DNA from 3 places in the Sphingomonas sp. 2378 genome. Region 2 is predicted to be linked to each of the others. Evidence: riboswitches for the same ligand, from Rfam matches in the RefSeq annotation. Region 2 holds a riboswitch; each other region holds the start of a gene.
The links. A riboswitch is a leader RNA that binds a small molecule or an ion and turns the genes downstream of it on or off. The one in region 2 is predicted to bind cobalamin.

Region 1 (10,151 bases), on a different contig from region 2:
GCGATCCGGTTGGCGAGCAGGGCGGCGGGAAGATCCGCCTGCGGCTCCACATCATATCCGGCCTCGCGCAGATCGCTCAGGATCGCCTCCGTCGAGGCAAAGCCGTCCAGCCCCACCGCATGGGCCGCCTGCCAGTCCTTGCCCGGATAGGTTGACAGGAGGATCGCCAGCCGCCGCTCCGCCGCCGGGGTCGCGGACAGCTTCGCCCAGCCCGCCACCTTGTCCACCACCGCCGCGATGCGTTCCGGCTCGGCGCGGTGGAGGCGTAGCGCCACGTCGAAATCGGGGTCGCGCGTCCCCGGCTGCTTGAAGCTGACCACGCCCGCGAACAGCCGTCCGTCGATCTCCGGCAGGACGACATGCATGGCAAGGTCGGCGGGCGACAGGCCGCGTGGCGAGCCATGCCAGCCCTCGCGATCGCTGGTGGCGAGTGCCACCTGAAACACCGGCACGCCTGCGCCGTCGAGCGGGGTGGTGTCGTCCTCGCCGCGTGCGGAAAAGGCGGTGGCGTTGACGATCGCGGCGGGGGTGAGGGCCTTGGCCCAGCGCGTGATCCAGGGGCCCGCGCCCTCGGCTTTCAGCGAGGGAACAAAAAGGGCGATGGTGTCGAAGCCGCGTTCGCCCAACGCTGTGTGGAGCGCGGCGATGGGTTCCAGATCTGCGGCGGCGAGATAGGCGCGGTAGAAGACGATCAGAACTCGGGGGCGGGTTGCGGTCAGCAGGGTTGCGGCGGGACAGTGCAAAACGTCTGGGGTCCAACCACCAACCGGCGCCAATTCAAAGCCCCTCTCCCGGCAGGGGGAGGGGTTGGGGAGGGGCAAGGCCGCAGGCGACATCGCTTGGGGCGAGGGCCCTCCCCCATTCCCTCCCGCCTGCGGGAGGGGCGTGCTTGTGGCGAACGTACCAGCGAAAAGCCCCTCTCCCGGCAGGGGGAGGGGTTGGGGAGGGGCAAGAGCCACGGGCGACACTGCCGCCAACGCCGCCAAAGCCACCGCCGCCGCATCCGCCCCACCCGCATCGCACAGCACCGTCAACCGCCGCACCACCGCCTCATCGACAGTGGATGCCGCCATCAACCGCCGGTCCTCGCGCCCATCCGCCGCCAGCACGGCGAGCGCGATACCCCGCTCGCGCGCCAGCCGTTCGACTTCGCGCAGGCCGTAATCCCAGTACGCCGCCCCGCCGATCAGCCGGATCAGGATCGCCTTCGCATGAACCAAAGTCCGCTCGACATAGGTGTCGACCGACAGCGGATGGACCAAAGCCGCCAGATTGGCGAGCCGCAGCGACCAGGGAAATCCCCCCGCCCGCCAGCCCGCCGCAAAGGCGCTGAGATCGCTGTCGGAGAAGGACAGCACGACCACGTCACCGGGGCGCTGCCCCAGATCCTGTGGAACCGCCTGTTCCTCCAGCCCATGGCTCTCGCGAAAGACGAGATGCACCGCGTTCAGCCCTTCAGCACGGCCTCGATCGCAGGCCGGTCGATCCGGTCATGCTCGGCGATGACGACCAGACGGGTGCCGCGCGGCTCGCCTGCGGCCCAGGGGCGGTCGTAATTCGTCCGCACCCGGCGACCAACCGCCTGCACCAGCAAGCGCATCGGCTTACCCGCGACCGCCGCATAGCCCTTCACGCGCAGGATATCCTGCTGTTCGGCCAGCGTGACGATGCGCGCGGCGATCACTTCGGGGCTATCCACCTCGCCCAGCATCACCGAGATGCTGTCGAAATCGTCATGCTCGTGATCGTCCGCGCCGTCATGGTGCGAAGGGCGCGCGGCGATGTCGTCCTCGGCGGCGGCTTCCAGCCCCAGCACGATCTCGGCGGAGACGATACCGTCCACCGCCTCGACCATCGGCAGCGGGCGGGGGGCTTCGGCGGCGATGATTTCGCGCGCCCTGGCGACGCCTTCCGGCCCGGCGAGATCGGCCTTGGTGAGCAGCACGAGGTCGGCGCAGGCCAACTGGTCCTCGAACACTTCCGACAGCGGCGTTTCATGGTCGAGGCTGGGGTCGGCGGCGCGCTGGGCCTCCACCGCATCCAGATCGGGGGCGAAGCGGCCCGCCGCGACGGCTTCCGCATCGGCGAGCGCCACCACACCGTCCACCGTGATCCGCGAGCGGATGGCGGGCCAGTCGAACGCCTTCAAGAGCGGCTTGGGCAGCGCCAGCCCCGAGGTCTCGATCAGGATGTGATCGGGGCGCGGCTCCATCGCCAGCAGCTTCTCCACCGTGGGAATGAAGTCGTCGGCGACGGTGCAGCAGATGCAGCCATTGGCCAGTTCGACGATATTCTCCGCCGGACAGTCGGGGATGGCGCAGGACTGGAGGATGTCGCCATCGACGCCCAGCGTGCCGAACTCGTTGACCACCACCGCCAGGCGACGACCGCCCGCGTTGCGGATCAGATGGCTGATGAGCGTGGTCTTGCCCGCGCCCAGAAAGCCGGTGACGATGGTGACGGGGACCTTTGAAAGATCGCGCAAAACAATTCTCCGACGCGCCGGACGAGCGAGCACGGCATGGGGCGGATCGCCGGAGCGGTGACGGACGGGCGCGACATTGCATCCATCCCGCTGACCGGCGACCGATGCGGCCCCGGCCGCATGGCTTCGTCGCTCTCCGACGGAGAACCGTGCCCCGACCATCCCCTGGGTCCAGGCAAGAGCGACCATGACGCCGGCAGGTCTCCTGGCTCGCGGGTCGAAGCAAGGGGATGCGCCTTCCCGGATCACTCCAGTGGCCGTGCCTCAATGGGCACCAGCATCGCTCGCTCACCGCTTACAGTTGCAGGGACAGCCGGGGATTTGCACCCCATTCCCGTTTGAAGCCCTTGCGGGCACCGGCGCGATCTTCGGAGACTTTCGCCCCCGATGTGCGGCATTTATCCCGCCGCGCCGGGCTTGGCAATTCGCGCCTCCATCGCCGCGAACCCGCGCCAGCGATAGAGGAGGAAACTCGCCCCCCAGCAAAGGACGAACAGCCCGACGATCGCAAAGCCCAGCACGTTGAAATGCTCGGACAGCGCGCCCGCATAACGGAACGGCCCCGCCGTCCAGCCGAACCGCTCGGCCAGCAGGGCGGTCGCCTGAATCCCCCCGATCACCAGCGCCACCAAGGCAGAAACCAGCGTGATCGTCATATTATAGTAGAGCTTGCGCAGCGGATGAACGAACGCCCACTCATAGGCCCCCAGCATCACCAGCCCGTCGGCGGTGTCGATCAACGCCATGCCGACCGCGAACAGCACGGGGAAGACCAGGATCGTCGCCAGCGACACGCCATCGGCGGCATGTGCCCCGGAAAGCCCCAGAATGGCCACCTCGGTCGCGGTGTCGAAGCCCAGCCCGAACAGAAAGCCGAGCGGGGCCATATGCCAGCTTCGCCGGATCAGGCGGAACAGCGGGCGGAACAGCCGCGACAGCGGCCCCTGCCCGGAAAACAGCATGTCGGCGTCGGCCTCCGCCATCGGCTCGCCGCGCGCCACCCGGCGGAACCGGGTCCAGACGTCGCGCAGGATGATGAGGTTCATGATCGCGATGGCGAACAGGAAACTGGCCGAGACGATGGTGGCGATGGTTCCGCCGCTCTGCCCGAACGCCTCGAAATCGGCGAGCGTGCTGGCGGCGAGCGCCACGGTGGTCGCCGCGATCAGTACGATGGCGGAATGGCCGATCGCGAACCACAGGCCGACCGCGATGGGTCGCTGGCCATCCTGCATCAGCTTGCGGGTGACATTGTCGATGGCGGCGATGTGATCGGCATCGACCGCGTGGCGCAGCCCCAGGCTATAGGCGAGCAGGGCGGTGCCCAGCATCAGGCTGTTGCCCGCGAACACGCTCAGCGCCCAGCCCCAGACGGCGATATTGACGATAATCAGCGCGCCCATCAACAGCGCGACCCGCTTTTTCAGCGGCAACCGGGCGCGGGGGGCTCCGGCAGGATGGTTGGACATGGGTGATACCCCTGGCGTCATTGCGACAAAGGCCGAACTCCGCGATCGCGGTCACCATCCCGCCCCACGGACGCACGCCGGGCAAGATGGCCGATTCGTATCGGCCGATGGGCGTCGCTCGCATGATACAATATATCCTGGCCATGACCATCCCCTGGATCGCGGCAAGAGCGACTCGCACCGGCAGGTCTCCTGGCTTGCGGGTCGAAGCGTCGGCGATGCGGCCTTCCCGGATGGCTCCAGTGGCTGTTCCCCGTTGGCAGGAACCGGCATCGCTCGCTCACCGCTTACAGTTGCAGGGACAGCTATGGATTTGCACCATATTCCCGTTTCAAGCCCCGAAGGGCACCGGCGCGAAAGACCGGTCTGGGCTGAAAGCCCGTTCCGGTCGTCATGGGGATAGTCTGCGGCGGATGGAGGCGCAAACGGCTTTATCCGGCGGCGTGCGCGGCTTAATCGACATCCATGATAAGGAAAGCGATGCGCCGATGGACACCGGCGGCGGCCTGTCTGGTCGCGGCCTGCTCCGGCGGGAACTACCGGCCGGTCAGCGATTATCCGGTGCGGATCGGCAAGCCCTATTCGGTGCGCGGCGTCACCTATGTCCCCGCCGAGGACGCGACCTACGACATGTTGGGCTATGCCAGTTGGTATGGCGGCGAATCGGGCAAGCGCACCGCGAATGGCGAACGCTTCCGCCCAGGCTGGGCGACGGCGGCGCATACGACTTTGCCGCTGCCCAGCTATGTCGAGGTGACGGCGCTGGACACCGGGCGGCGGATCATCGTGCGGGTCAACGATCGCGGGCCGTTCGCCGGATCGTCGCGGATCATCGACCTGTCACGCGGCGCGGCGGAGCAACTGGGCCTGCGCGCGGTGGGCAGGGCGGCGGTGCGGGTCCGGCGGGTCGAGCCGGACGAAAAGGACCGCGAACGCCTGCGCCACGGCAAGGCGGCGCGGCCATTGCCTCCGGTAACGGATGCGGTGCGGGCGAATTTGCTGTCGCAGATCACGGCGGCGGGGATGACGGTGCGGTAACGCCCAATCCTCCCCAAGCTTGCTTGGGGAGGGGGACCGCTCGCGTCAGCGAGTGGTGGAGGGGCAAACGCCCCTCGCCCCTCCACCACCGCTGCGCGGCGGTCCCCCTCCCCGCGCTTTGCGCAGGGAGGAATGGGCATGGCGAAAGAACGGGCTTCCGCCCGCTCCGCCGTCATCCGCCCATGTAGGAAGAAGATTGGTCGGGGCGACAGGATTCGAACCTGCGACCCCCACACCCCCAGTGTGATGCGCTACCAGGCTGCGCTACGCCCCGACCGAGCGGCGGCCTCTAGGCGGGTTTTCCGTGGGATGCAAGCCTTGATGTTGCGACGGTGCCGACACCACATCCGGCTCTCCATTGCGCCTGTCCGCCTGCGATGGTAGCGGGCAGGCTATCCGACATGGGGGCTTGTCGATCGTCATCGGTCGGCCGGTGCCCGTGCCCATTCAGCATAGACGGGTCCGAATGTTCATTCCCTTCACCGCCCAGGCAACCACCGGGGCCGCCGCGTCCAGCGGCGCCGCCTCGTTCCTCAGCCTCGCGCCGCTGCTCCTCGTCTTCGTGGTCTTCTACTTCCTGATGATCCGCCCGCAACAGCGTCGCATGAAGACGCTGCAAGCGGCGGTCGAGGGGGTCAAGAAGGGCGATCAGGTCACCACGGCGGGCGGCATCGTCGGCAAGGTGACCCGCGTCGAGGACACGCTGGTCGAGGTCGAGATCGCCCCCAATGTCCGCGTCCGCGTGGTCAAGGCGACGCTGACCGACGTGGTCGATCCCACCGCCAAGCCCGCGAACGACTGATCCACCGATGCTGGATTTCCCCCGCTGGAAGGTCGCTTCCATCGTCGCGCTGCTGGCGGCCCTGTGCCTGCTGGCGATCCCGAGCTTCCTGCCCGAGAGCATGACCGACAAATGGGGGGCGATCCCCCATCCGCGCGTCAACAAGGGCCTCGACCTGGCGGGCGGCAGCTATCTGCTGCTGGAGGCGGACACCGCCGACCTCGCCAATACCCGGCTGGAGACGATGCGCGACCAGGTCGCGGCCGAGATGCGGCGCGGCAATCCGCGTATCGACATCGGTGACATCTCGGTCCGTGGCGGCCAGCTCAGCTTCATGCTGCGCGACCCGTCCCAGGTCGATGCGGCGCGCGAGCGGCTGCTGACGATCACCGGCGGCGGGGCGGGCATGACCGGCCAGCGCGAATGGGACATCCAGGTCGTCGACACCTCGCGCTTCGTCCTGAAGCCGACCCAGGCGGGGCTGACCCAGGCGGTCGATACCGCGATGAAGACCGCGACCGAGGTCGTGCGTCGCCGCATCGACGCGCTGGGCACCAAGGAGCCCACCATCCTCCAGCAAGGCTCCAACCGCATCGTGGTGCAGGTGCCCGGCCTGCAAAATCCGCAGGCGCTGAAAGACCTGATCGGCAAGACCGCCAAGCTGGAATTCAAGCTGGTCGACACCACCGCCAACCCGGTCGAAGTGGTCAAGGGCAATGCTCCCGCCGGCAGCCAGGTCCTGCCCTATCCCGGCAACCCGCTGGGCGCACCGGTGATCGCGGTGAAACGCCCCGTCATCATCTCGGGCGACCAGTTGATCGACGCGCAACAGACCTTCGACCAGCAGACCAACGCGCCGCAGGTGGCGATCACCTTCGACGCGCAGGGCGGCCGCAAGTTCGCGCGGATCACGCAGGAAAATACCGGCAAGCCCTTCGCGATCATCCTCGACGGCCAGGTGCTGTCGGCCCCCAACATCAACGAGCCGATCCTCGGTGGTCGCGCCCAGATCAGCGGCAACTTCACCGTCGATACCGCCAACCAGCTTGCCATCTCGCTGCGTTCGGGCAAGCTGCCGATCGACCTGAAGGTCGTCGAGGAACGCACCGTCGGTCCTGACCTGGGCGCCGACTCGATCCGCGCGGGCATTCTCGCCTCGGCGATCGCGGCGGTCGCGGTGATCGTGTTCATGACCCTCACCTATGGCCGGTTCGGCATCTATGCGAACATCGCGGTCGTCATCAACGTGCTGGTCATCCTGGCCGTCATGGCGATGCTTAACGCGACGCTGACCCTGCCGGGTATCGCGGGCTTCATCCTGACCATCGGCACCGCGGTCGACGCCAATGTACTGATCAACGAGCGGATTCGCGAAGAGCGACGGCGCGGGCGCAACGTCGTCCAGGCGGTCGAACTGGGTTACAAGGAAGCCAGCCGCACCATTTTCGAGGCGAACGTGACCCACGCCATCTCGGGCGTCATCATGCTCGTGCTCGGCTCGGGCCCGGTGAAGGGCTTCGCGGTCGTGCTGCTGATCGGCATCGTGACCAGCGTGTTCACCGCCGTTACCTTCACGCGGATGCTCGTGGCGCTCTGGTTGCGCCGCGAAAAGCCCAAGACCATCAACATTTGAGGCAGGAGAACAGATCATGCGCCTCCTGAAACTCGTCCCCGACAACACGAACATCGACTTCGTCCGCCTGCGCGGCTGGGCGTTCGGGCTGACGCTCGCGCTCACCCTGCTGGCGGTCGGCGTCACCTTCGCCAAGGGCCTCAATCTGGGCGTCGACTTTGTCGGCGGCCTGATGATCGAAGAGAAATTCCCCACCCCGCCCTCCGCCGACCGGGTTCGCTCGGTCGTCGATGGGCTGGGCGTGGGTGAAGCCAATATCCAGACGGTCGGCGACGGCCGGACGATCAGCATCCGCCTGCCGGTGCCCGCCTCCAAGGACGAAGGCGCGACCAACGCCGTCGTGCGCAAGGTCGAGACCGCGCTGGGCCAGCAATTCCCCGGCGCGACCTTCAGCCGTTACGACACGGTGTCGGGCAAGGTATCCGACGAGTTGATCAAGCACGGCGTGCTGGCGGTGGTGCTGGCGATCCTGGGCATCGGCCTGTTCGCCATCTTCCGCTTCGAGTGGCAGTTCGGCGTGTCGACCATCGTCGCGATCGTCCACGATCTGCTGGTGACGCTCGGATTCTTCGCGGTGACCCAGTTCGAACTCGACCTGACGATCATCGCGGCGTTCCTGACCATCATCGGCTATTCGATCAACGACAAGATCGTCATCGACGACCGCATCCGCGAGAATATGCGCCGCTATCGCAAGATGGAGATGCGCGAGATCATCAACCTGTCGGTGAACGAGACGCTGCCGCGCACGGTGATGACCTCGGTCACCATCCTGCTGGCGCTGATCGCGCTGCTGCTGCTGGGCGGCCATGTGCTGCGCGGCTTCACCGCGGCGATGATCCTGGGCATCGTGGTCGGCACCTATTCGTCGATCTACGTCTCGTCCTCGCTGCTCATCACGCTGGGCCTGCGCGCCGAGCCCAATCGCGAGAAGCCGGGCACCACCGACAAGCGCTCCATCTCGGACGCCGAGCGGATCACCCCGCGCGAACCATGAGCGATTCGATCCGCATCACGCGCGATCCGACCGCGCCCGGCCCGATCGTCCGTGGCTTCGCCGCCACGGGCTTTCGGGTCGGCGACATCGCCTATCCCGCGCTGCTGCTCTCGCCCGACTGGCATGAGCCGTGGAGCCCACCACCGTTCGAATCGCTGACGGCGGATGTCGTCGCCGAACTGGTCGATGAAGCGCCGGAATTCCTGTTGCTCGGCACCGGCGCGACCCTGCGCCGCGCCCCCGCCGCCTTCGCCGCCGCCCTGGAAGCGCGCGGCCTGGGTGTCGAAGTGATGGACAGCCGCGCCGCCGCCCGCGCCTGGGGCGTGCTGCGCAGCGAAGGCCGCAAGATCTGCGCGGCGCTCTACCCGCTCGACGCATGACGCTTCGGCGCGGATGGGGCTCCGCGTCTGACGAAGCGGGATCGCGAAGACCGGAAGATTTTTGTTCGCGCGGAGGCGCGGAGGACGCGGAGAAGATTCGCGTGCTGCGCCTTCAACCTGCGATTAGCGGCTGTTGGGGAGGTGGGGCATTGCCCTGTGCGAGACATCTCTGCGTCCTCCGCGCGAACAAACCCCTTAAGACCGTTTGCCGGAACCCGTGCGCGACACCAGTTCCGCCAGATGCGAATGCAGCGCCGCCGCATTGGTCGGCCAGGTGAAGTCCCGCACCGCTGCCCGGACCGCCCAGGGATCGGGGGCCTGGTCCAGCACGTCGCGGATCGCCACTGCGAAGGCTTCCGGCTCGGCCTGGGTGATCCGTCCGGCGGTGCGGCTGGTCACCACGTCCCCCGCCCCGCCCGCTGGCGTGATGACGATCGGCGTCCCGCAGGCGAGCGATTCGACCCAGGCATTGGCCAGCCCTTCGGATGCCGATGCCAGCGCCATCACGTCCGCCGCGCCCAATAGTCCGGGCAATTCGTCATGCGGGATCGCGCCGATCAGGCGAACCCGATCCGCCACTCCCAACCGCTCGGCCCGCGCCTGCAAGGCGGTGCGATCGGCCCCCTCCCCGACGATCATCACCGTGACGCCGGGCAAACGCGCCACCGCGTCGATCACCACGCCATGTCCTTTACGCGGGATCAGCGCCCCCAAGGACAGAATAAGCGGCCCGGAAACACCCAGCCCAGCCTTGGCCTCGCCCCGGTCGATCGGCTGGAAGCGCGCCTGATCCACGCCGGTATGATGAACCCGGATACGCCCGCGCGGGACGCCCAGCGCGGCGATGTCGTCCGCCATCGCGTCACTGACCGCCAGCAGGCCGTCCGCCGCCGCCGCCGCCCGCGCGACCTGGTGACGGGTCGCGGGCATATGGCCCCAATGGTGGATGTCCGCTCCCCGTGCCTTGATCGACACCGGCACGCCGTAACGCCGCCCCAGCGCCACCGCCGCCGGGCCGTCGGGGAAGAAGAAGGACGCGTCGATCACGTCAAAGGCCCGTTCGTCGCGCAGCCGGTCCAGCACCGGGACCAGCGCACGGATCAAAGCGGGGACATGAAACCGCCCCCCCGTCCCCGGCAGGGTGGTGAAGCGCGGACGGCTGACATCCAGCCCGCGCCATACCTCCCGCAACGGCAAGGCCGCCTGGGCCAGGAAACGATCCGATCGCGCCAGCGGCCAGACAGGCAGGCCGATCGGCGCCACCACGCGCACCCCGACGCCCGGTCGCATCGCCAGCGCTGCGGTCTGCCGCTGGACGAAGATGCCGAAATTGGGCCGAGTCGAGTCGGGAAACAGGCTCGACAGGGT
Region 2 (10,151 bases):
TTCTCCGACCTGCGGATCACCGCGCCGCTGGGCAAAGACCTGCATGATTTGAGTTGATGGCGATGACCCAGAAAGAACGGATGCTGGCGGGCGAACTCTATCGCGCCGACGATCCCGAGCTGAGCGCGGACGCGGCGCGGGCCGCGGCCTGGATGGCGCGGTATAACGGCGCGGCCGGGGCGGGCGCGGAGGATCGTCATGCGATGCTGGCCGAAGGTCTTGGCCAGGCCGGAGCGGGGGCGGTGGTGCGGTCGCCCTTCCACTGCGACTATGGCTGTAACATCCATCTGGGCGAGCGGGTGTTCCTCAACTTCGGCTGCGTCATCCTCGACGTGGTGCGGGTGGAGATTGGTGCAGGGACCCAGATCGGCCCCGGCGTCCAGATCCTGACCGCCGACCATCCCCGCGATCCGGCCTTGCGCGCCGAGGGGTGGGAGTTCGGCCGTCCGATCCGCATCGGGGCGAATGTGTGGATCGGGGGAGGGGCGTTGATCCTGCCCGGCGTGACCATCGGCGACGATGCGATCATCGGGGCGGGCAGCGTCGTGACCCGCGACGTGGCGAGGGGCGCGACCGTGATGGGCAATCCGGCAAGGCCCGCCCGCGGATGAGCGATCCGATGACGGTGGCGCTGGCGGGGCGCGGCGGAACCAGACCGCATTTTCAGGTGCTGGACGGCCTGCGTGGCACTGCCGCCCTGCTGGTCGTCGCCTTTCATATCCAGGGCATCACCGTTCTGTTCGAGCCGGACCGGCTGTTGTTGCCGCATGCCTATCTGGCGGTGGATTTCTTCTTCGCGCTGTCGGGCTTCGTCGTGGGCTATGCCTATGACGACCGGTGGGGGCGGATGAGCGTGCGGGACTTCCTCGTGCGGCGGTTGGTACGGCTGCACCCGCTGGTCGTGCTGGGTGTGGTGCTGGGGCTGCTCAGCTATTTGCTCGATCCCTTTGCCGGGGATCGGCAACAGGCGTCGGGGATGCTGGTGGCGCTGGCCTTTGTCGCGGGGCTGCTGGCGCTGCCGTCGGGGCCGTTGCCCAACCGGCTGGGGGACAGCCATCCGCTCAATGCGCCCGCCTGGACGCTGTTTCAGGAATATATCGCCAACCTGGCCTATGCCCTGGTGTTGCGGCGGTTGAGTCTCCCCTGGCTGGTCGGATCGACCGCGATCGCCGCGCTGGTGTCCGCCGCGACGGCGCTGACGCTCGGCTCCTATGATACGGGCTGGGGACTCGCCAATTTCTGGGGTGCGCCGGTCCGGCTGGCCTATCCGTTCCTGGCGGGGCTGTTGCTCTATCGGCTGGGCGAGCGGTTGCCGCGCGTGCGGCTGGGCTTTGGATGGTTGAGCCTGATCCTGCTGGCGGTCTTCGCCGCGCCGGTGCTGCCGGAGGAGGGCGGGGTGAAGTGGAACGGCGTCTATCAGGCGGCCTGCGTGCTGTTCCTGTTTCCCGCGATCCTGATCCTGGGACGGCATTCGGACGGGGGCCGGGTGACGCAAGCGCTGTGCCGGGCGGCGGGGCGGCTCTCCTATCCGCTGTACATCACCCATTATCCGTTCGTGTATGTCTATATGAACTGGGTGGCGAGCGAGCGTGCGAGCAGCGGCATGACGGCGATGGTCGCGGTGTCGCTCTATCTGTTCACCATCGCCTTCGCCATGATCGCGCTTCGCGTCTGGGACAGGCCGATCCGCCGGTTTCTGGGGCGGAGGGGCGGCGTCGCGTAACGCCGCCCCCGACGCTCAATAGGTGTAGCGCAAGGTCGCGAACACCGTGCGCGGGTTGCCATAATAATTGCCGCGCGCGGTGGAGTTGATGCGGGCATAATAGGTCTTGTCGAACACATTGTTGACGTTGACCGACAGGCCCAGCCGCTGGTTCACCTCATAGCCCGCGCGCAGATCGACCACGGCATAGGCCCCCTGCCGGACGATGGTGGAGGGCACGAACGCCCCTTGCGCGTTGCGGGTCGCCGCCGCACCGCCATAGGTCTCGCTGAACCAGGTCATTCCGCCGCCCAGGCTGGCCCCCTGGAGCACACCGCCCTGCGGCTTATAGTTGGTGAACAGCTTGACCATATGCTCGGGGATGATCGGGGTCAGGGTCAGCCCCTCGACCACCGGGTTGATGTCCGACAGATATTTGGTGCGGGTCAGGCTGTAGCCGCCATTGATCCGCCAGCCCGGCAGGATCTCGCCCGATGCCTCCGCCTCGATGCCGCGTGCGCGGACCTTGCCGAGCTGATAGACGATCAGCAGGTTGTCGGGGTCGTTGATCGTGCGGTTGCGCTGCGTGATCTGATAGGCCGCGGCGGACAGCAACAGGCGCTTGTCCATCAGGGCCAGTTTGGTTCCCGCCTCATATTGGTCGCCGACCAGCGGCTCGATCGGGCGTCCGTCGGGGCGCTGGCGGCCGCCCGAGCTGACCGGACTGAAGCTGTCGGCATAGCTGGCATAGACGTTCCAGTCGCCGGTCACGTCCCACACCGCGCCCGCATAGGGGGTGAAGCGGCCGTTGAAGCCATAGCGGGTCGGGGCCGGGATCGTGCCCGAGGCGACCAGAAGGGTACGGATCGTCGTGTCCCACCACGTCACGCGCCCGCCGCCGGTCAGGGTCAGGCCCGTGACCGGGCTGAGCCGCATCTGGCCGTAAATGCCATATTGCTCCACGTCGGTCGCGCTGCCGCCATAGACCTGGGTGACGAAGCGGTTGGTGCCCGGCACGCGATAGGGCGCCGAGGGGCCATAGGGCTTCAGCGCCGGTTCGGGCGGCGAGACGGGATCGAAGACGTTGATCGTCGCAAAGTTCGACAGGCGGGTATAATAGGAGGTGCCCGAGCTGGCCTGATAATCCCAACCCAGGATCAGCGTCTGGTCGCGGCCGAAAAGCGGAAAACTGCCGATCGCATTGAAGTCGAAGGCGCGGGTCTGTTGCTTGCTGTCGCCGCGATAGGCGATCTGGTTGGTGACGCCCTGATTGGCGGCGGTCACCGGCTGGCTGCCGATATAGCTGTAGATGTCGATGCGATCGACATCGGTATAGAGCCCGGTCGCGCGCAGCGTCCAGCGGTCGCTGACCCGGTGCGCCAGTTCGGCGAACCCGCTCCACGTCCTGGATTCGAACCGGTTCCATTCCGCACCCAGATAGGTGGAGCGATCGACCGACAGCAGCCGCCCGTCGCTGCCATCGCTGCCGCCCGCATAGCCGGGCAGGCCCGACTGGATCGCGGGGCGGAAGCGGTCGTAATTGCCCCCGACCGTCAGGGTGGTGCGCTCGCCGATCTTGAGCGCGCCCGTGGCATAGGCGGCGACGCGGTTGCGGTGCGCGGTGTCGAAGAACTGGTCCTGATCCTGGCCCATGACCCCGAAGCGGAACCCCAGCCGCTCGCTGGCGGGGAGCGACGCGTCCAGCTCCAGCCGGACATTGTCGAAGCTGCCCAGCCCCGCCACCGCCTGCACCCGCGCGGTGTCGAGCGGGCGTTTGCGGACCAGGTTGATGCTGCCCGCCGGATTGCCCGCGCCGCTGAACAGCCCTGCGGGACCGCGCAGCACCTCGACCCGGTCATAGAAGAACAGGTCGGGCACCACGGCGGGGAAGGCGAGGGCGAAGGTCGGGACACCGTCGATCAGGTAATTGTTGATCGCGAAACCGCGCGAGAAATAGGACGGGTCCTCGCTGCCCACGCCGTTGACGGTGATGCCGTTGGTCGCGGTCAGCGCATCTTCCAGCGTGAACAGATTCTGCGCCTCGATCTGGTCGCGCTCGATCACCGTGACGGTGTTGGGAATGTCCTTGAGCGGGGTCACGGTCTTGCCGACCTCGCGGCCATAGCTTTTGCCGAGCACGACGATGTCGTTGCCGGTCTGGTCCCCCGCTCCATTGTCGGTCGACGGCGTGGCACGGTCCGCGACGATGGGCCGGGCCCCCTCGGCCAGCGCCGGTGCCGCCACCCCCGACAGAGCGAGCGCAAGCGTCTTCAATGCCGAACCAGCCAGCATGTCGTTCCCCAATCTTCTATTGATATGCAGTCGCAATAGTCATGAGGTGCGCGGGCGTAAACCCCCATCATGACAAAATCATCATCTTGGGGTCGGCGGGTCAGCGGCGGCGGCGCGTCTTTCCGCCGGAGGGGGCCATGTCTTCGGGCGGTTCGCCGGACTCGACCAGCTCGACGACCTCGAACGCATAGCCGAGCCAGCCCCGCTGGCGCATCGCCTCGGCCATGGCGGCATCGTTCGCCTTGGCGTCCTTGCGCGACTTGGCATGGCCCCAAAAGACTTCGGTACGACCACCGCCCAGATCGGCGACGATCCGCCAATAATGGGTGAAGGGCGCGGCGGTCGGGCCGATCGTCTTCACATAGCCATCGGCCATGGTGGCGGTCAGATAGCGGGTCTTGCGTGCCATCATGCCGTCATAGCGCGGCTCGGCGCGATGCTCATCACCCTTGACGCCGCTGCCGCCAGCCCCCTACCGATGCGACGCCGGAATAATCCGGCAATGATCGCGCCGGTTCTCCCGACAAGGGGGATTAAAAGGGAACGCGGTGAGGGCGGCGACGCCCGAATCCGGGGCTGTCCCTGCAACTGTAAGCGGTGAGCGGATACGCACGGGGCGGCGATGGCCGGTCCAGCCACTGGGGTGACCTGGGAAGGCGCGTATGCCGCGATGACCCGTGAGCCAGGAGACCTGCCGGCGTCAGGTCGCTCATGCCTGGTCCAGGGGATGGCCGAGGCTAAGGTCTTTTCCGACGAGCGACGCCAACGATGGCGGAGGCGCAATGGTTTGCCATGGCGAGTGCGGAAGAGCGTCCAGTACGCATGGCATCCGGCCGTTCGGAGACGAACGGAAAAGCCTCGGCTTGTTTGCGACGAGACGCTATGGGCAATTGTATGTTATATCATTACAGATTCGGAGCGGTCCATCTGGGCCTGTGGGGTGGCGCGGCGCTTGTCCTGGGGACGGGACCCGCCTGGGCGCAAAAGGTAGAGGGGCAGGGGGCCGATGCCACCGTGCTGGTCGTCGGCACACGCGATAAACAGGCGCTGGATACGCCCAACGGCACGGCCAGTCGGCTGGGCCTGACCCCGCTGGAGACCCCTGCCAGTATCGCGTCGCTGGATGGCGAGACGATCCGCGCGCGGGGTGACCTGTCGATCGTCGATGCGACCACGCGTGCGCCGGGCATCGCCAGTGTCGCCAATCCCGGCAATGGCGGCACCGCGCTGTCGGCGCGGGGCTTTTCGGGGCAGGGATCGGTGCTGCAACTGATCGACGGGGTGCGGCTGTTCCCGGCGGCGGGGACGATCACCTTCCCGACCGATCCCTGGATGGTCGAGCGGATCGACGTGCTGAGCGGTCCCGCCTCGGTCCTCTACGGCCAGGGCGCGCTGGGCGGCGCGGTCAACGTCGTGATGCGCAAACCCACGGCGCAAACGCATGGTCAGGCCGAGATCGGCTATGGCGCACAGGACAGTGTCCGCGCCGCCGCCGGGATCGGCGGACCGTTGGGGGAGGCGCTGGGCTATCGCGTCGATGCCAGCTATCGCCGTTCGGACGGCTATGTCGATCGCGGGCATTCGGACAGCGTCGCCTTGTCGGGGACGCTGAAATGGACGCCCTCGCCGATGTTCGCGGTCACGGTGCGGGGCGATCATGGCGACCAGCGGCCGATCGGCTATTTCGGGACGCCGCTGATCGACGGGCGGCTCGACCTTCGAGTACGCGACCGCAACTATAATGTCGGTGATGGGCGGATGCGGTTCCGCGACGACCGCGCCTCGGTCCAGATCGATTGGACGCCGAGTGCGGTGATCAGCCTGTCCAACATCGCCTATTATCTGACCAGCGATCGCTTCTGGCGCAATCTGGAGAATTATTGCTGGGTGGGCGCGGGCGGCACCTGCACGGATGGTTCGACCGGCACCCCCGGCACGATCCGGCGGAGCAGCAATTACGGCATCCGTCACGACCAGACCCAATGGGGCGATCAGGCGAGCGTGACGTGGCGGACCGGGCTTGCCCCCGGCATCACCAATGCGCTGGTGGTGGGCGGGGAGGCCAATCTGGTCCGCTTCACCCATGAGAACGACTTCGGGTCGGACGCGCAAGTCGATGCGGTCGATCCCTTCGCCTTCGATCCCGGCCGCTTCCTCGATACGCAGGGGATCGCGCCCCGATACCGCACCCGCACGACCGCGCTGGCGGTCTTTGCCGAGGACCGGGTGACGCTGGGGGCGAAATGGTCGGTGATCGGCGGCTTCCGCTATGAGGAGAATCAGGTCCGTCGCTGGGCCATCGCCTATCCGGGCGGGACGCGGACCGACAGCTTCGTCTTCGAAAAGACCTTCCACAATGCGACCTGGCGGGCGGGCGTCGTCTATCAACCGGTGCCGACCCTGTCGCTCTATGCCCAATATGCCACCGGCGTCGATCCGCTGGGCACGTTGACCACGGTGTCGACCGGGCAGGTGGGATTCAGCAACGCGCGCGGCCATCAGGTCGAGGCGGGGGCCAAATGGCTGTTCCTGGGTGGCCGGGGCAGCGCGACGCTGGCGGCCTATCGGATCGTGAAGACCGGGCTGCTGGCGCAGCGTACCCTGTCGAGCCCCGTCGAGCAGGTGGGGCAGCGATCGGCCCAGGGGATCGAGGCGGCGGTGTCGGTCGATCTGCCACGAGGATTCGGGATCGACGCCAACGGCACCGTCCTGGATGCGCGGTTCGACGATTTCCGGTCGAGCGGCGTCGATTATACCGGCCGCACCCCGCCGAACGTGCCCGAGACGCTGGGCAATCTCTGGCTGCGCTGGGATGCATCGGCCAAGGTGCAGGCGCGGGCCGGGCTGCGTTATGTGGGGCCGCGCTTCTCGGACAATGGCAATGTCTTTCGCATACCCGGCTATGCGACGGTGGACGGCACCCTGTCCTATACGCTGAGCCCGCGCCTCGCGCTGGACCTGCGGGTCTATAACCTGTTCGACAAGGCCTATGCGGTCACCGCCTATGGCGACCAGCAATGGCTATTGGGGCGGCCGCGCGCGCTGGACATGGGCATCCGTGCGGCGTTCTGACCGTGCCTGGGGAAGGTCGGCCGTGCGGCTGGCCTTCCTCGTGCATCGCTGGGCGGGGATCGTCGCCTGCCTGTTCTTCGCGATGTGGTTCGCGAGCGGGCTGGTGATGCTATACGTGCCCTATCCCGCGCTGTCGCCCGCGCAAGGCTGGGCGGGGGCGACGCCGATCGACTGGAGCCGGGTCGATATCGCGCCGCGAGGCGAGGGTGGTGCCCGGCGGATCATGCTGGAGATGCGCGACGACACCCCCGTCTGGCGGATCGAGGGGGCGGAGGGGGAGACGCGCATCCAGTCGGCGGAGGCGGGTTCCGCGCCCGCTGCCGTCGATGCCGCCTATGCCCGCCGCGTGGCCGCGCGCTTCGGCCGGGCGGCGGTGCGCGGGGTCGCGCCGATCGGGCATGACCAGTGGACGGTGGCGGGCGGTTTCGACCGGCACCGCCCCCTGTGGAAGGTCGCACTGGCCGATGCCGCCGGGACCGAGCTTTATGTCTCCAGCCTGACCGGGCAGGTGGTGCAGCGGACGACGTGGGATCAGCGTTTCTGGAACTGGCTCGGCTCGGTGCCGCACTGGATCTACCCCACGGTGCTGCGCCGTGACGGCGGGCTGTGGCGGCAGGTGGTGATGTGGGTGTCGGGGCCGTGCATCGCAGTGGCGTTGACCGGCATGTGGATCGGCATCCTGCGCCTCCGGGCGGGGCGGCGGCGCTATCGCGGCGGGCGGGTGAGCCCCTATCGCGGCTGGATGCTCTGGCACCATGTCAGCGGGCTGCTGGGCGGTGTGATGCTGACCACCTGGATCGTCAGCGGTTGGCTGTCGGTTGATCCGGGACATGCCTTTGCGGGGAGCGCCGCGCCGCCCGAGGCGATGCGGGCCTATGCGGGGCAGGCGGGCGAACCCGTCGCGCTGGACCGGCTGGCGCGCCTGGCACGGGGCACCCGCACCGTCGAATGGAGCGGCGATGCGGGATTGCGGCGAATTGCGATCGACCGCGCATCGTCGCATCCGCGCTGGCTGGAGCAGGCGGGCCTGGTCGCCGCGCGGCCGGTCGTCCCCGCCCGCGCGGCGATGCTGGTGCCCGGCGGGCGGCTGGTAACGAGCGAGCGGCTCGACCGGCCCGACTTCTACTGGACCTCCACCGCGCGCCTGCCGGTCGTGCGGATGCGGTTCGACGATCCGGCGGCGACATGGCTGTATGTCGATCCGATGAGTGGCGCGGTGATCCAGCGACAGGACCGCGTCCGGCGCGCCTATCGATGGGTCTATACGTTGCTGCACTGCTGGGACTGGCCGTGGCTGACCGCGCGGCGGCCCGCCTGGGATCTGTGGATGTGGGTCTGGTCGATCGCCGGAATGATCCTGTCGGTCAGCGGCGTGGTGGTCGGCTGGCGGCGATTGCGGCGTCCCGCGCGCATGGGCGGGTGAAAACATGCGTGTCGGGCTTGGCGTGGGGGTGGGCGCCCGCTTAGATGGGGGCATGTGGCAACTCTACCAATTCCCGCTCTGTCCCTTTTCGCGCAAGGTCCGGCTGTTGCTGGGCGAGAAGGGCGTCGGTTACGAATTGGTCCGCGAATCGCCGTGGCAGCGGCGCGACGAATTCCTCGACATGAACCCCGCCGGGCAGACCCCGGTGATGGTCGATGAGGAGCGCGGCGTGTTGCTGGTCGATTCGATGGCGATTTCGGAATTCTTCGAGGAGACGGTCGAAAAGTCGGCGATGATCAACGGCACCGCCATCGGCCGCGCGGAGATACGGCGGCTGGTGACGTGGTTCGACACGCATTTCTATCAGGACGTGACCGGCCCGCTGCTCCACGAGCGCATGGTCAAGCGGGTGGCGCGCACCGGCAGCCCGGATGCCAAGGGCCTGCGCGAAGCGATGAAGGCGGCGGTCGGGCATCTCGACTATACCGATTATCTGCTCGACCATCGCAACTGGCTGGGGGGCGCGACGATGAGCCTCGCCGATCTGGCGGCGGCGGCGCAGATTTCGGTCGCCGATTATCTGGGTGGCATCGACTGGAAGGGGCATGAGCAGACCGCGCGCTGGTATCGCGGGTTGAAGAGCCGCCCGTCCTTCCGCCCGCTCCTGTCCGAGCGGATGGAGATGGTCACCCCGCCTTCGCATTACGACAATGTCGACTTCTGACGCGCCCGCCGATCGGATCGGGATCGAGGATTTCCTGGCGGTCGACATCCGCGTCGGCACCGTCATTGCCGCCGAACCCTTCCCGGAGGCGCGCAAGCCTGCGATCAAGCTGACCATCGATTTCGGGGAGGTGATCGGCGTCAAGCGCTCCTCGGCGCAGATCACCCGGCATTATACGCCGGAGACGCTGGTCGGGCGGCAGGTGGCGGCGGTGGTCAACTTCCCAGCCCGTCAGATCGGGCCGATGATGTCCGAGGTGCTGACCCTGGGCTTTCCCGATGCGGAGGGGCAGGTGGTGCTGATCGCGCCGGATCTGGCGGTGCCCAATGGGGGGCGGTTGTTCTGAAGTCGAAGGCCACGTCCTACCGGTAACCACTTGGCACTGCCTGACTGTTAGCCTTAACATTTTATCTTGCGCCGCGCGCCTCGACGCGTACCATTCCCGCTCGACCGTAGGGACATAACCCACGGAGGACAGGAGGGGATATGAAGTCCAATCGCTGGGTCGGCCATGCCATGGCCGCCATGCTTGCGCTATCAGTCGCGCCACCCGCCATGGCGCAGGGCGACCAGATGGCACCGATCGCCATACCCGCACAGCCGAACGCCATCGCGCTCAACACCGGACCCTTGCCGGGCGCGAAGACCAAGGAAAGCTGGCACAGCCAGTATAACAGCGTCTTCGCCCGCAACGTGACCGAGGCGACGCTGACCCCCTTCCTGCCCGATCCGGCCAAGGCGACCGGCGCGGCGGTGATCGTGGCGCCCGGCGGCGGGTTCCGCACCCTGTCGATGCAGAACGAGGGCTGGGACGTGGCCAAGGCGCTGGCCGACCGCGGTATCGCCGCCTTCGTCCTCAAATATCGGCTGAACCAGACGCCCGCCGATATGGGCGCGTTCGAGAAGTCGATGGCGGAGATGTTCTCCAGCGTGGCGCG
Region 3 (10,151 bases), on a different contig from region 2:
CTGGTCGCGGGGCTGTGCCGCCTCTTCGCCAATCGCGGGCTTCGCGTCCGCCCGTTCAAGCCGCAGAATATGAGCAACAACGCCGCCGCCACGCCGGATGGCGGCGAGATCGGGCGGGCGCAGGCGACCCAGGCGATGGCGGCGCGGGTGCCCCCGCATGTCGACATGAACCCCGTGCTGCTGAAGCCGCAGGGCGACCGCACCTCGCAACTGATCGTGCGCGGGCAGGTGCGGGGGATGCTGCCTGCGTCGAAATGGCGCGAGGGGCGGATCGGGCTGCTGCCCGAGGTGGTCGAATGCTATCGCCGGTTGGAGGCGGAGTGCGACCTCGTCATCGTCGAGGGCGCAGGCTCGCCCGCCGAGGTCAACCTGCGCTCTGGCGATATCGCCAATATGGGCTTCGCGCGTGCGGCGGGGGTGCCGGTGGTGCTGGCGGGGGATATCGACCGGGGCGGGGTGATCGCCTCGCTGGTCGGGACGAAAGCCGTGATCGACCCGCAGGATGCCGCGATGATCCGGGGTTTCCTGGTCAACAAGTTTCGCGGCGATCCGGCGCTGTTCGCCGATGGCTTGGGCGTGATCGCGCAGCATACCGGTTGGCGGTCGCTGGGGCTGATCCCGTGGCTTGCCGACGCCGCGCGCCTGCCCAGCGAGGATGCGGTGGTGCTGGAACGGTCGCGCGCCGGGGCCGGGGGGCAGGTGGTGATCGCCTGTCCGATCACGCCGCGCATCGCCAATTTCGACGATCTCGATCCGCTAAGGCTGGAGCCGCAGGTCGACCTCGTCATGGTCCGCCCCGGCGAGCCGATCCCCGATGCGGCGATGATCGTGCTGGCGGGGTCCAAGGCGACGATCGCCGACCTCGCCTTCATCCGCGCGCAGGGTTGGGATATCGACATCGCGGCGCATCATCGGCGCGGGCGGCCGGTGCTGGGGCTGTGCGGCGGATACCAGATGCTGGGGCGGAGCGTCGCGGACCCGGACGGGATCGAGGGGCCGGCGGGCCGGGTCGATGGCCTGGGGCTGCTGAACGTGGAGACGGTGCTGACCGGCGAGAAGACCGTTCGCCCCGTCACCGGCGAGGCGCTGGGGGCGGGCTTTTCGGGGTATGAGATCCACCTGGGGCGCACGAACGGCCCCGACACCCTCCGGCCCATCGGGCATCTGGCCGATGGCCGGGCGGAGGGCGCGATGAGCGCCGATGGGCTGGTTGCGGGCAGCTATATCCACGGTCTGCTGGGTGAAGCGGCGCAGCGCGCGGCGTGGCTCGCGCGGATCGGGGTGGAGGGGGCGGGGCCGGATCACCGGGGCGATGTGGACGATGCGCTCGACGCCATCGCCGCCGTACTGGAGGCGCATGTCGATGGCGACGCGCTGCTACGGATCGCTCAGGGCAGGGAATAGAGCGCGGCGGCGAGGAGGAGGGCGGTTTCGGTCCATTCGATCCCCGCGCCATGCACGTCGCCGGTCATCCCGCCCAGCTTGCGCCGGAACCAGAGGAAGAGCGCACCGATGGCGAGCGGCAGGGCGGCCAGCGGCGGCCAGAAGGGAATAATCGCGGTGACGACGACGCCCGAGAGGATCAGGTCGAAGGGACGCACCGCCCGCGCCACCATCGCCCCCAGGCCGCCGGGCCGGAGCGGCGGCAGGACTCGTGCCCAGACCAACGGCCCGATCCGCGCCGCCGCCGGGATCAGCGCGATCCATGCCCAGCCCTCTGGCGGCACGCGGTGGAGCAGCACCAGCTTGGCGAGCAACTGCATCACCAGCGCCACCACCCCAAAGCTGCCGATATGCGGATCGGCCATCACCGACAGCAGCCGCGACCGGTCGCCATGTGCCGCGCCCAGCCCGTCGCTGACATCCGCCAGTCCGTCCAGATGCAGTGCCCCCGTCACCCAGACCCAGGCGATCAGCGCCGCCAGCGCCCCGATCCACGGATCGACCCGCGCCCCCAGCCAGCCCGCGCCCGCGACGATCACCCCGATAGCCAAGCCCGCCACCGGATAGAGCCGGATCGCCCGCGCGAAATCCTCGGCATCCGCCTCCACCCGCGGCATGGGCAGGCGGGTCAGGAAGCCCAGCGCGACGACCAGCGTTCTCATGTCGTGACCAGCCCGGTCACCTGCGCCGTGCGCGGCACGCCGTCCCACACTTCCAGTGTCAACAGGCTGGCATAGGGCAGGGCGAAGGCCCAGACGGCGCGGAAGTCGAAGCCGCACAGCACATGCAAGGCGGCGCGCATCGCCCCGCCATGGGTGACGATCAATGTGGGCTCGGGCTGCAAGTCGGCGATGGCGGCGGTGACCCGCGCCACCAGATCGGACCAGCGCTCGCCGCCGGGGGGCGGGGCGTCGTCGGGGTCATGCCAGAAACGATCGAGCGCGGCCCGGTCGATCGCGTCGGGGGCCAGTCCGTCCCAGTCGCCAAAGTCCAGTTCGCGCCAGCGGGGATCGATCTCGGTCGGGCCGATCGCCTCGGCGCAGGCGCGGGCTCTCGACAGGTCGGAGCCGATCCGTCGCACGACCTCCACCCCGCGCGCGCGCTCGACACAGGCGGCGAGGCCCCGTGCCGTCGCCGGGCTGTCGGTCCGCCCCAGCATCCGCCCCGTCAGTTCGGGCTCGCCGTGACGAAGCAGATGGAGGCGGAACCCGGTCACGCGGTGGCGACCCCCGCTTCGGCAAAGGTCGCCATGCCGTCATGCGCGGCCAGCGCCGATCGGATCACCTGCACCGCCACCGCCGCGCCGCTACCCTCGCCCAGCCGCATGTCGAGCGACAGGATCGGCGTCAGCCCCAGCCGGTCGAGCAGTCGGACATGCCCCGGCTCGGCGGAGCAATGGCCCGCCAGGCAATGGGCGGCGATCCCGGGATTGGCGAAAGCGAGCGGGGCGATCGCGGCGGTGCCGATGAAGCCGTCCAGCACGATGGGTACGCGCTTCGCCCGCGCGGCCAGCACCGCGCCCGCGATCGCCGCAATCTCCCGCCCGCCCAGATGGCGCAGGATTTCAAAGGCGCTGCCCAGATGGTCGCGGTGCAGGGACAGGCCATCGGCCACGGCGACAGCCTTGCGCGACAGGCCTTGCGCATCGACGCCGGTGCCGGGGCCGACCCAGTCGGACGCATCGCCTCCAAAACTGGCGGCGGCGAGCGCGGCGGCGGGGGTGGTGTTGCCGATCCCCATCTCGCCCAGCACCAGCAGGTCGGCATCGCCCACCGCGTCGGCCCCGGCGTTCAGCGCGGCGAGGCATTCCGCCTCGCTCATCGCCGGTGCGGTGGTGAAGTCCATGGTGGGCCGGTCGAGATCGAGTGGCACCACCGACAGCGCCAGCCCCGCCGCCGCCGCCAGCGCGTTGATCGCGGCTCCTCCGGCGGCGAAATTGGCGACCATCTGCGCGGTCACCTCCGCCGGAAAGGCGCTGACCCCGCGCGCGACGACGCCGTGATTCCCGGCGAAAATGACGGCGCGGCCCCGTTCGATCCGGGGACGCTCGCGGCCTTGCCATCCGGCGAGGAAGATCGCGATCTCCTCCAACCGGCCCAGCGAGCCGGGGGGCTTGGTCAACTGGCCCTGCCGTGCGGTCGCCGCGTCACGGGCGGCCGCATCGGGTTCGGGCAAGGTGGCCAGTGCCGCCTCGAACGCGGCGACGGTGGGGAAAGCCTTCATTCGACGACGAATCCTTCGGGCGGCGTGCGGGTGAGGAAATGGCCCTTCACCCCTTGCGGCCATTGCTTGTACGGCACCTGCCCCCAGTCGCTGGCGGCATAGGCCCGCGCATAGTCCAGGATGGCGCGGGCGGCATCGTCATCGGGGGCGAACTTGCCCATGACATAGCCGACCTTGCCGGGGCAGCGCAGATGGACGGTGCAGAAGGACTGGCAGGCGAACAGGCAGGGCATCTCCTCGACCGCCACCTCGGCATAAGCGGGGTCGGAGGCCTGGACGCGGCGCAACGCCTCGACCAGCAGCGCGCCGCCGCGCTTGCCGTCGTCATTCTCGCGCACGTCGTCGGACAGGCGACAGGTGTTGCAGGCGACCACGGCGGGGCCGTTGGTGGCGGGTTTCAGCATGGGACGGACTCGGTCACGGGGCATTCTCCACAAAGCGCCGTCGCCCGCGCGAGGGGAAACCCCCGTCCGTCCGGCACACCCTGACCGGTCGAAGGACGACCGCGACGGGCAGGTCTCCTGGCTCGCGGGTCGGGGCCGGTCCGCCGCCTTCTCAGGGGTGTTCTGCCCCCAATGGCGTGATGGCGAACGGCTCGCCGCTTACAGTTGCAGGGGCAGCCGGGGCATCGCACCCCATTCCCTTTTCATCCCCCGCCAAGGGGAACCTGTCGCGGGAGGAGCGATAGGCGTGTGGAGGAGGGGAGGCAATTCTTTCCTTCCGGCCCCTTCCTCCTCTTTTCCACCCCGGCGCAGGCCGTGGTCCAGGCGCCGTTCGCGATGTGGTGCGCTCCATTGTGCGCCGAAACTGGACCCCGGCCTGCGCCGGGGTGGTGCGCACGATATGCGGAAGAAACTCACTCCTCGCCGCGCAGAGCCTTCAGGAAGAACGCATATTGCCGCCGCATGGCATATGCGACCGGGCCGGTGGAGCGCCCGGCGGTATGCTCGCCGCCGGGGACGACCAGCAGGTCGAAATCCTTGTCCGCCTTGATCAGCGCATCGACGACCTGCGTCGTGCTGGCGGGATCGACGTTGGAATCCTGCTCGCCGACGACCAGCATCAGCTTGCCCTGCAACTGCCCGGCATGGACCACGCCCGAGGCGTCCAGATAACTCCGGTCGACCGGATAGCCGAGCCATTGTTCGTTCCAGTCGATCTTGTCCATCCGGTTGTCGAAACACCCGGCATAGGCGACCCCGGCCTTGTAGAATTCGGGGTGGAAGAGCAGCGCATTCAGTGTGCTCTGCCCGCCCGCCGAGCCGCCATAGATACCGACGCGGGTGATATCGGCGGCGGGGTCCTTCGCGTTCAGCGCCTTCATCCAGGCGATGCGATCGGGAAAGCCGCTATCGGCCAGGTTCTTCCAGGCGACGTCGTGAAAGGCCTTGGAGCGGTTGGCGGTGCCCATGCCGTCGATCATCACGACGATGAAGCCCAGATCGGCGAGCTGCTGCATCCCCATGACCTTGTCGCCGCCGGAGAAAGCGCCGAACGGCCAGAAGCCCTTGGGCACGAAACTGTCGTGCGGTCCGGCATAGATGTTCTCGATCACCGGATAGCGCCTGGCCGGGTCATAGTCGCGTGGGCGGACGACCAGGCCGTAGATATCGGTCTTGCCGTCGCGGCCCTTGGCGGTGAAGCGTTCGGGCGGGCGGAACCCGGCGGCGGTCAGCGCGGTGATGTCGCCCTTTTCCAGCGTCTGGATCAGGTGGCCATCGCGGGCGTCACGCCATTCCATCGTCTCCGGCAGGTCGGTGCGGGAGAAGACGTCGACGTAAGTGGTCATGTCGGGAGAGAAGCGGACTTCGTGAGTCGCATTCTCGCGCGTCAGCCGGGTCAGGTTGCGGCCGTCGAAATCCACCCGGAACCAGTGTTTGTAATAGGGGTCTTCGCCCGGCACGAAGCCGCTGGCCGAGAACCAGATTTGCCGCTTCTCGTCATCGACCTTGGCAATGTCGCGGACGACCCAGTTGCCTTTGGTGATCTGGCGGACGACGCGGCCGGTCGCGCCGTCGATCAGATAGAGATGCCGCCATCCGTCCCGCTCCGACGCCCAGAGGATTTCGCGGCCCAGCCCCTTCACGTCGTGCGACCAGATGCGGTCGCGGAAGACGAAGGTCTTCGCGCTTTCGGTGACGGCGGCATGGGCCGCGCCGGTGTCGGCATCGACCGCGATGATCTTCGCTTCGCCGAAGCCGCGTTTCAGATCGTCAAAGGCGAAACTCCTGCTGTCCGCGCGCCATTCGGGGGCGGACAGGGTATAGGCACCCGCGAACAGCGCCGGGTCGATCTCGGTCCGCTGGCCGTCCGCGACGCGGAACAGGACGGGCGATTCCTGATCCACGGCATCGCCGGGCTTGGGATAGAGTTGCTGGACGACCTCGGGGTGGACCTTGCCCGGCGGCGCGGCGAGGACGCGGGTGACCATGCGGGCATAGCCGGGGCGGACGCGCTGGAGCGCGATATGCCGGCCGTCGGGGCTCCAGGCGATGGTTTCGGGGTCGTAGAAATTGGCGGGGCTGCCGTCCTGGGAGCGCCAGACCTCCTTGCCGCCATTCGCGGTCCGCACGACCAGATTGTCGTCGAGGACCAGCGCCTCCAGCCTGCCATCGGGGGAAAGGCGGGGATGGTTGTCGGCGGGAATACGCAGGTCGCGCACCACGCCAAATCCGCGCGGGCGGGCAGGGTTCTCGGGCGGGACGATGGTGCAGACCGGTCGGATGACGGTGCAGCGATAGACGGTGTCGTCATAACCGATCGAGAAACGGATCGCCGTGCGGTCGGGCGAATAGGCGAAATGCTCGAAGGGGAGGCGGGAAGGTTCGACCGGCTTGCCCGTCACCTTGGACAGCGCGGGGGCGAGCGCGGCGGCGTCGAAGGCGGGAGCCTTGGCGCGGGTGGCGGCGTCGACATCGACAAAGGCGAAGCCGCCCGCCACCGTCTTGCGATAATGGAAATGCCGCCCGTCCGCATCCCATTCGGCGGGCGAGGCGATATCGCGGGTCAGCCATTGCCACTGGTCGCGAAGCGCCAGCGACGTGGCGATCCGGTCGGGCACGGTCTGCGCCGCCAAGGGCGAGGTGGTCAGCGACAGGGCGAGGAGGGCAAGTCGCTTCACTGGGCGGCTCCGATCGTGAAGCTGTAGGTCAGCGGCTGGAGCGCGATGCGATAGGGCATGTGCGCGCGGCCATCGAGGTTCCAGCCGGTATCGCCCCCGACCCCGGCCTGCGCGGCGTCGATCAGCAGCGTGCCGTCGCCATGCGGGCGGATATCCGAACTATGCGCCTTGCCCGGCGGCTTCATCGCGAGGTCGGCATAGGGGAAGGGCAGGGCGTTCACCGACAGCGGCTGCGCCCCCGTCACCCGGAGCCCCACGCCCGTGCCGGTCAGTTGCACCCAGCGAACATCGGTCTTGTTGCCGCTCTCCTGCGGGCGGGCATAGTCGTGATACTGGTCCGCCAGCGCGCCGCTCCAGCGGGCGATGCTCGCGCCGGTCTTGCGGTCGGCATAGCTTTCCCAGGGGCCGCGCCCGAACCAGCTCACCTGGCCGAATTGCTGCCCCGGCGTCGCGAAGGCGAGGCCGACGCGCAAGGGATCGGGCAATGTCGCGCGGAGCGGCGTGAAGCGCACCGTCGCGGTCGCGCTGCCGTCGGGAGCCATGGTCCAGCGGGTCCGCATCTTGACCGATCCCACGCCCATGTCGTGATCGACGACGATGGCGTTGCCCTCGCGCTGGATATGGTCGAGGCGGCGATGCTCGGAGAAATATTGCCACATCGCATGGCTCTTGGGCACGCCAGCACCCACATCATTGTCGGTCGGCGCACGGGTGAAATTGGGCGCGCCGCCGGTCAGCAAGGTCTTGCCGTCACGGGCATAGCGGCGGACCAGGCCCGTTGCGCGGTCGATCTCCAGTACCGCATTTTCGGCTTTCAGCGTCATTGCGTCGGCGCTTTCCTCCGGCACGACCGATCCGGCGGTGGTGGCGGCGAAGACCGGGGCGGAGAGCGCGAACTGCTCCCAGCCGACGACATGACCCGCGGGCAGCGGCGGGATCGCCCCCGCCTTGGTCCGCGCGCGCAGGATCAGCGAGCGTTCGGCCGCTGCGTCCTTCGCCGGGGGCAGGGCGAAGGACAGGGGGGCGCTCGCTCCGGCCGCGACCGATGGCGTGGCGATGCTGCCCCGCGCCGTCTCGACGCCATTCTCCAGCACCGTCCAGTCCAGCGTGAAGCGCGACAGGTCGATATGGTCGTGGCGGTTGACCACCTGCCAGCCGCCGCCCTCATGGGTGAAGTGGACCGGCGACTGGACATGCGCCATCTCATAATATTCGGGGTCGGGGGTGCGGTCCGACTGGATCACGCCGTCGCCCACGGGGCTGTCGTCGCCGTGCAGCCCCGCATCCTTGGGATCGGGATCATAGTCGAGGCCCTGGCCCCAATAGGGGCGACCATCCTTGTCCTTGAGGCTCATCGTCTGGTCCACCCAGTCCCAGACGAAGCCGCCTTGCAGTTTCGGGTATTTGCGGAACACGTCCCAATAACCCTGAAAGTCGCCCAGGCTGTTGCCCATCGCATGGGCATATTCGCACAGGATCAGCGGCTGGGTGAATTCGGGCCTCTGGGCATAGTCGGCCAGCTTCTCGACATCGTCATACATGGGCGCGAAGATGTCGACATAGGCGTTGGTCGGATGCCGCCAGCCGCTCATGCTATAGCCGAGGAAGTTGATCAGCCGCGTCCTGTCATGCGCGCGAATCCATTTCGCCGCCGCCTCGAAATTGGGCCCGACACCGCTTTCATTGCCCAGTGACCAGAAGATGACGGACGGGTGGTTGCGGTCGCGCTCGACCATGCGCTGCACCCGGTCGAGATGCGCCGCCGCCCATTCGGGTTTGTGCCCCAGATTGAGCGTCGGGTCGTTCTTCTCTTGGGTGAGGCTGAGATAGCCGTGGCTCTCGATATTGGCCTCGTCCATCACGTACAGGCCATATTCGTCGGCGAGGTCGTACCAGCGCGGATCGTTGGGATAGTGGGAGGTGCGGACCGCGTTGATGTTCGCGGCCTTCATCAACTCGATATCCTTGCGCATCGTCTCCTCGGACACGATGCGGAATGTGTGCGGGTCATGTTCGTGCCGGTTGACGCCGCGGATCATGATCCGCTTCCCGTTCACCCGGACCTCGCCGCCTGCGACCTCGACCGTGCGGAAGCCGATGCGGCGGCTGGTCGCCTCGATCAACTTGCCCTTCGCGTCGAGCAGTTCGATCAGGAGGGTATAAAGATTGGGATCTTCGGCGCTCCACGTCTTCACGCCCGGAACCTGCGCCGTGATCGTCGCGCTGGTGCCGCTGGGCGTCGCGGTCCGGGTCAGCACCGTCCGCTTGCCGTCGAGCAGGGTCGCCCGCACGCTGGTGGCCTGAGCCGCGCCCGCCAGATCGACCTCCGCCGACAGCGTGCCGTCGCGATACTCGTTGGTCAGCCCGGCCTCGATTCCCAGGTCGCGAATATGGATCTGCGGCGCGGCATAGAGGGTGATCGACCGCTCGATCCCGTTGACCCGCCAGAAATCCTGATCTTCAAGGTAGCTGCCGTCCGAATGGCGGTAGAGTTCGATGGCGATGACATTGCGGCCGCGCCTGGCGGCACGGCTGATGTCGAATTCGGTGGGAAGCTTGGAGTCCTCGGAATAGCCGATCTTCTCGCCATTGACCCACAGATAATAGGCCGCCCCCGCCGCGCCGACGGTCAGCAGCAGCCGACGTCCGGCGAAATGCGCGGGAACCGTGAAGTCGCGGCGATAGGAGGCGACTTCGTTCAGCCGGTGCTCGATGAACGGCGCGTTGCGGGGAAAGGGATAGCCGCTGCCGACGAAGACCGGGCGGCTCAGCCCCTGCGCCTGAAGGATGCCCGGCACCGCCACCTCGCGCCAGGTCGAGACGTCGCGCGCCGGGTCCTGGAAGCCGACCGGTCGCGCCTCGGGATTGGGCGACATGTGCACCTTCCACCTCCCGTCGAGCGAGAGGTGATAGCGCGACTTCGCCACGTCGCCTGCCAGCGCCGTCGCGCGCGTCTCGAACCCGGCAAAGCTGCTGTGCATCGGCTCCGCGCCGATATGGTTGATGGCGGGATTTTCCCAGTCGGGCCGGGGTTCGGTCGTCTGCGCCGATGCGGTGTGCGCCAGCATGGCCGAAAGGCTCGCCCACAGGGCCCATCGTTTCATCGCCATATGCCGTCTCTCCTCCGCTATCCGACCCATGCTAGATTATACGGAATACAATTTAAAGCGTGACGGTGACACGATTTGCCCCTTGTTATCAGTGATACAAAATATCATGTGCGTGGGCTAGGTGACGGAAAGGCATGGCATGACCGGACGAGGCAATGGCGAGACGGCGGCGATGACGCTGCCACCGCGCGCGCATGGGGGACTGGACCGGCTGGCCATCTCCGCCTCGACCCTGTGCCTGATCCATTGCCTGG

Region 1: linked by a shared signal. The riboswitch ahead of cobW (cobalamin biosynthesis protein CobW) and the one ahead of SM191_RS13455 (TonB-dependent receptor) in region 2 are both predicted to bind cobalamin.
Region 3: linked by a shared signal. The riboswitch ahead of SM191_RS10500 (DUF1636 domain-containing protein) and the one ahead of SM191_RS13455 (TonB-dependent receptor) in region 2 are both predicted to bind cobalamin.

What each region holds. Positions count from the first base shown of each region.
Region 1 covers NZ_JAXCMJ010000023.1:11,069-21,219, forward strand. The annotation lists gene cobN (cobaltochelatase subunit CobN) at 1-1,442, opposite strand, end outside; gene cobW (cobalamin biosynthesis protein CobW) at 1,448-2,485, opposite strand; cobalamin riboswitch at 2,664-2,861, opposite strand; gene SM191_RS12245 (HoxN/HupN/NixA family nickel/cobalt transporter) at 2,884-3,954, opposite strand; cobalamin riboswitch at 4,120-4,322, opposite strand; gene SM191_RS12250 (septal ring lytic transglycosylase RlpA family protein) at 4,435-4,992, shown strand; tRNA gene SM191_RS12255 (tRNA-Pro) at 5,190-5,266, opposite strand; gene yajC (preprotein translocase subunit YajC) at 5,459-5,794, shown strand; gene secD (protein translocase subunit SecD) at 5,802-7,406, shown strand; gene secF (protein translocase subunit SecF) at 7,423-8,403, shown strand; gene SM191_RS12275 (Mth938-like domain-containing protein) at 8,400-8,783, shown strand; gene SM191_RS12280 (glycosyltransferase) at 8,979-10,151, opposite strand, start outside.
Region 2 covers NZ_JAXCMJ010000028.1:33,881-44,031, reverse strand. The annotation lists gene SM191_RS13480 (DUF1349 domain-containing protein) at 1-57, shown strand, start outside; gene SM191_RS13475 (sugar O-acetyltransferase) at 63-611, shown strand; gene SM191_RS13470 (acyltransferase family protein) at 608-1,723, shown strand; gene SM191_RS13465 (TonB-dependent siderophore receptor) at 1,739-3,994, opposite strand; gene SM191_RS13460 (hypothetical protein) at 4,095-4,403, opposite strand; cobalamin riboswitch at 4,490-4,707, shown strand; gene SM191_RS13455 (TonB-dependent receptor) at 4,889-7,066, shown strand; gene SM191_RS13450 (hypothetical protein) at 7,089-8,489, shown strand; gene SM191_RS13445 (glutathione S-transferase family protein) at 8,542-9,213, shown strand; gene SM191_RS13440 (tRNA-binding protein) at 9,200-9,559, shown strand; gene SM191_RS13435 (alpha/beta hydrolase) at 9,700-10,151, shown strand, end outside.
Region 3 covers NZ_JAXCMJ010000017.1:58,922-69,072, reverse strand. The annotation lists gene SM191_RS10520 (cobyric acid synthase) at 1-1,404, shown strand, start outside; gene cobS (adenosylcobinamide-GDP ribazoletransferase) at 1,389-2,105, opposite strand; gene SM191_RS10510 (histidine phosphatase family protein) at 2,102-2,659, opposite strand; gene cobT (nicotinate-nucleotide--dimethylbenzimidazole phosphoribosyltransferase) at 2,656-3,666, opposite strand; gene SM191_RS10500 (DUF1636 domain-containing protein) at 3,663-4,070, opposite strand; cobalamin riboswitch at 4,161-4,352, opposite strand; gene SM191_RS10495 (S9 family peptidase) at 4,523-6,787, opposite strand; gene SM191_RS10490 (glycoside hydrolase family 2 TIM barrel-domain containing protein) at 6,784-9,891, opposite strand; gene SM191_RS10485 (MerC domain-containing protein) at 10,037-10,151, shown strand, end outside.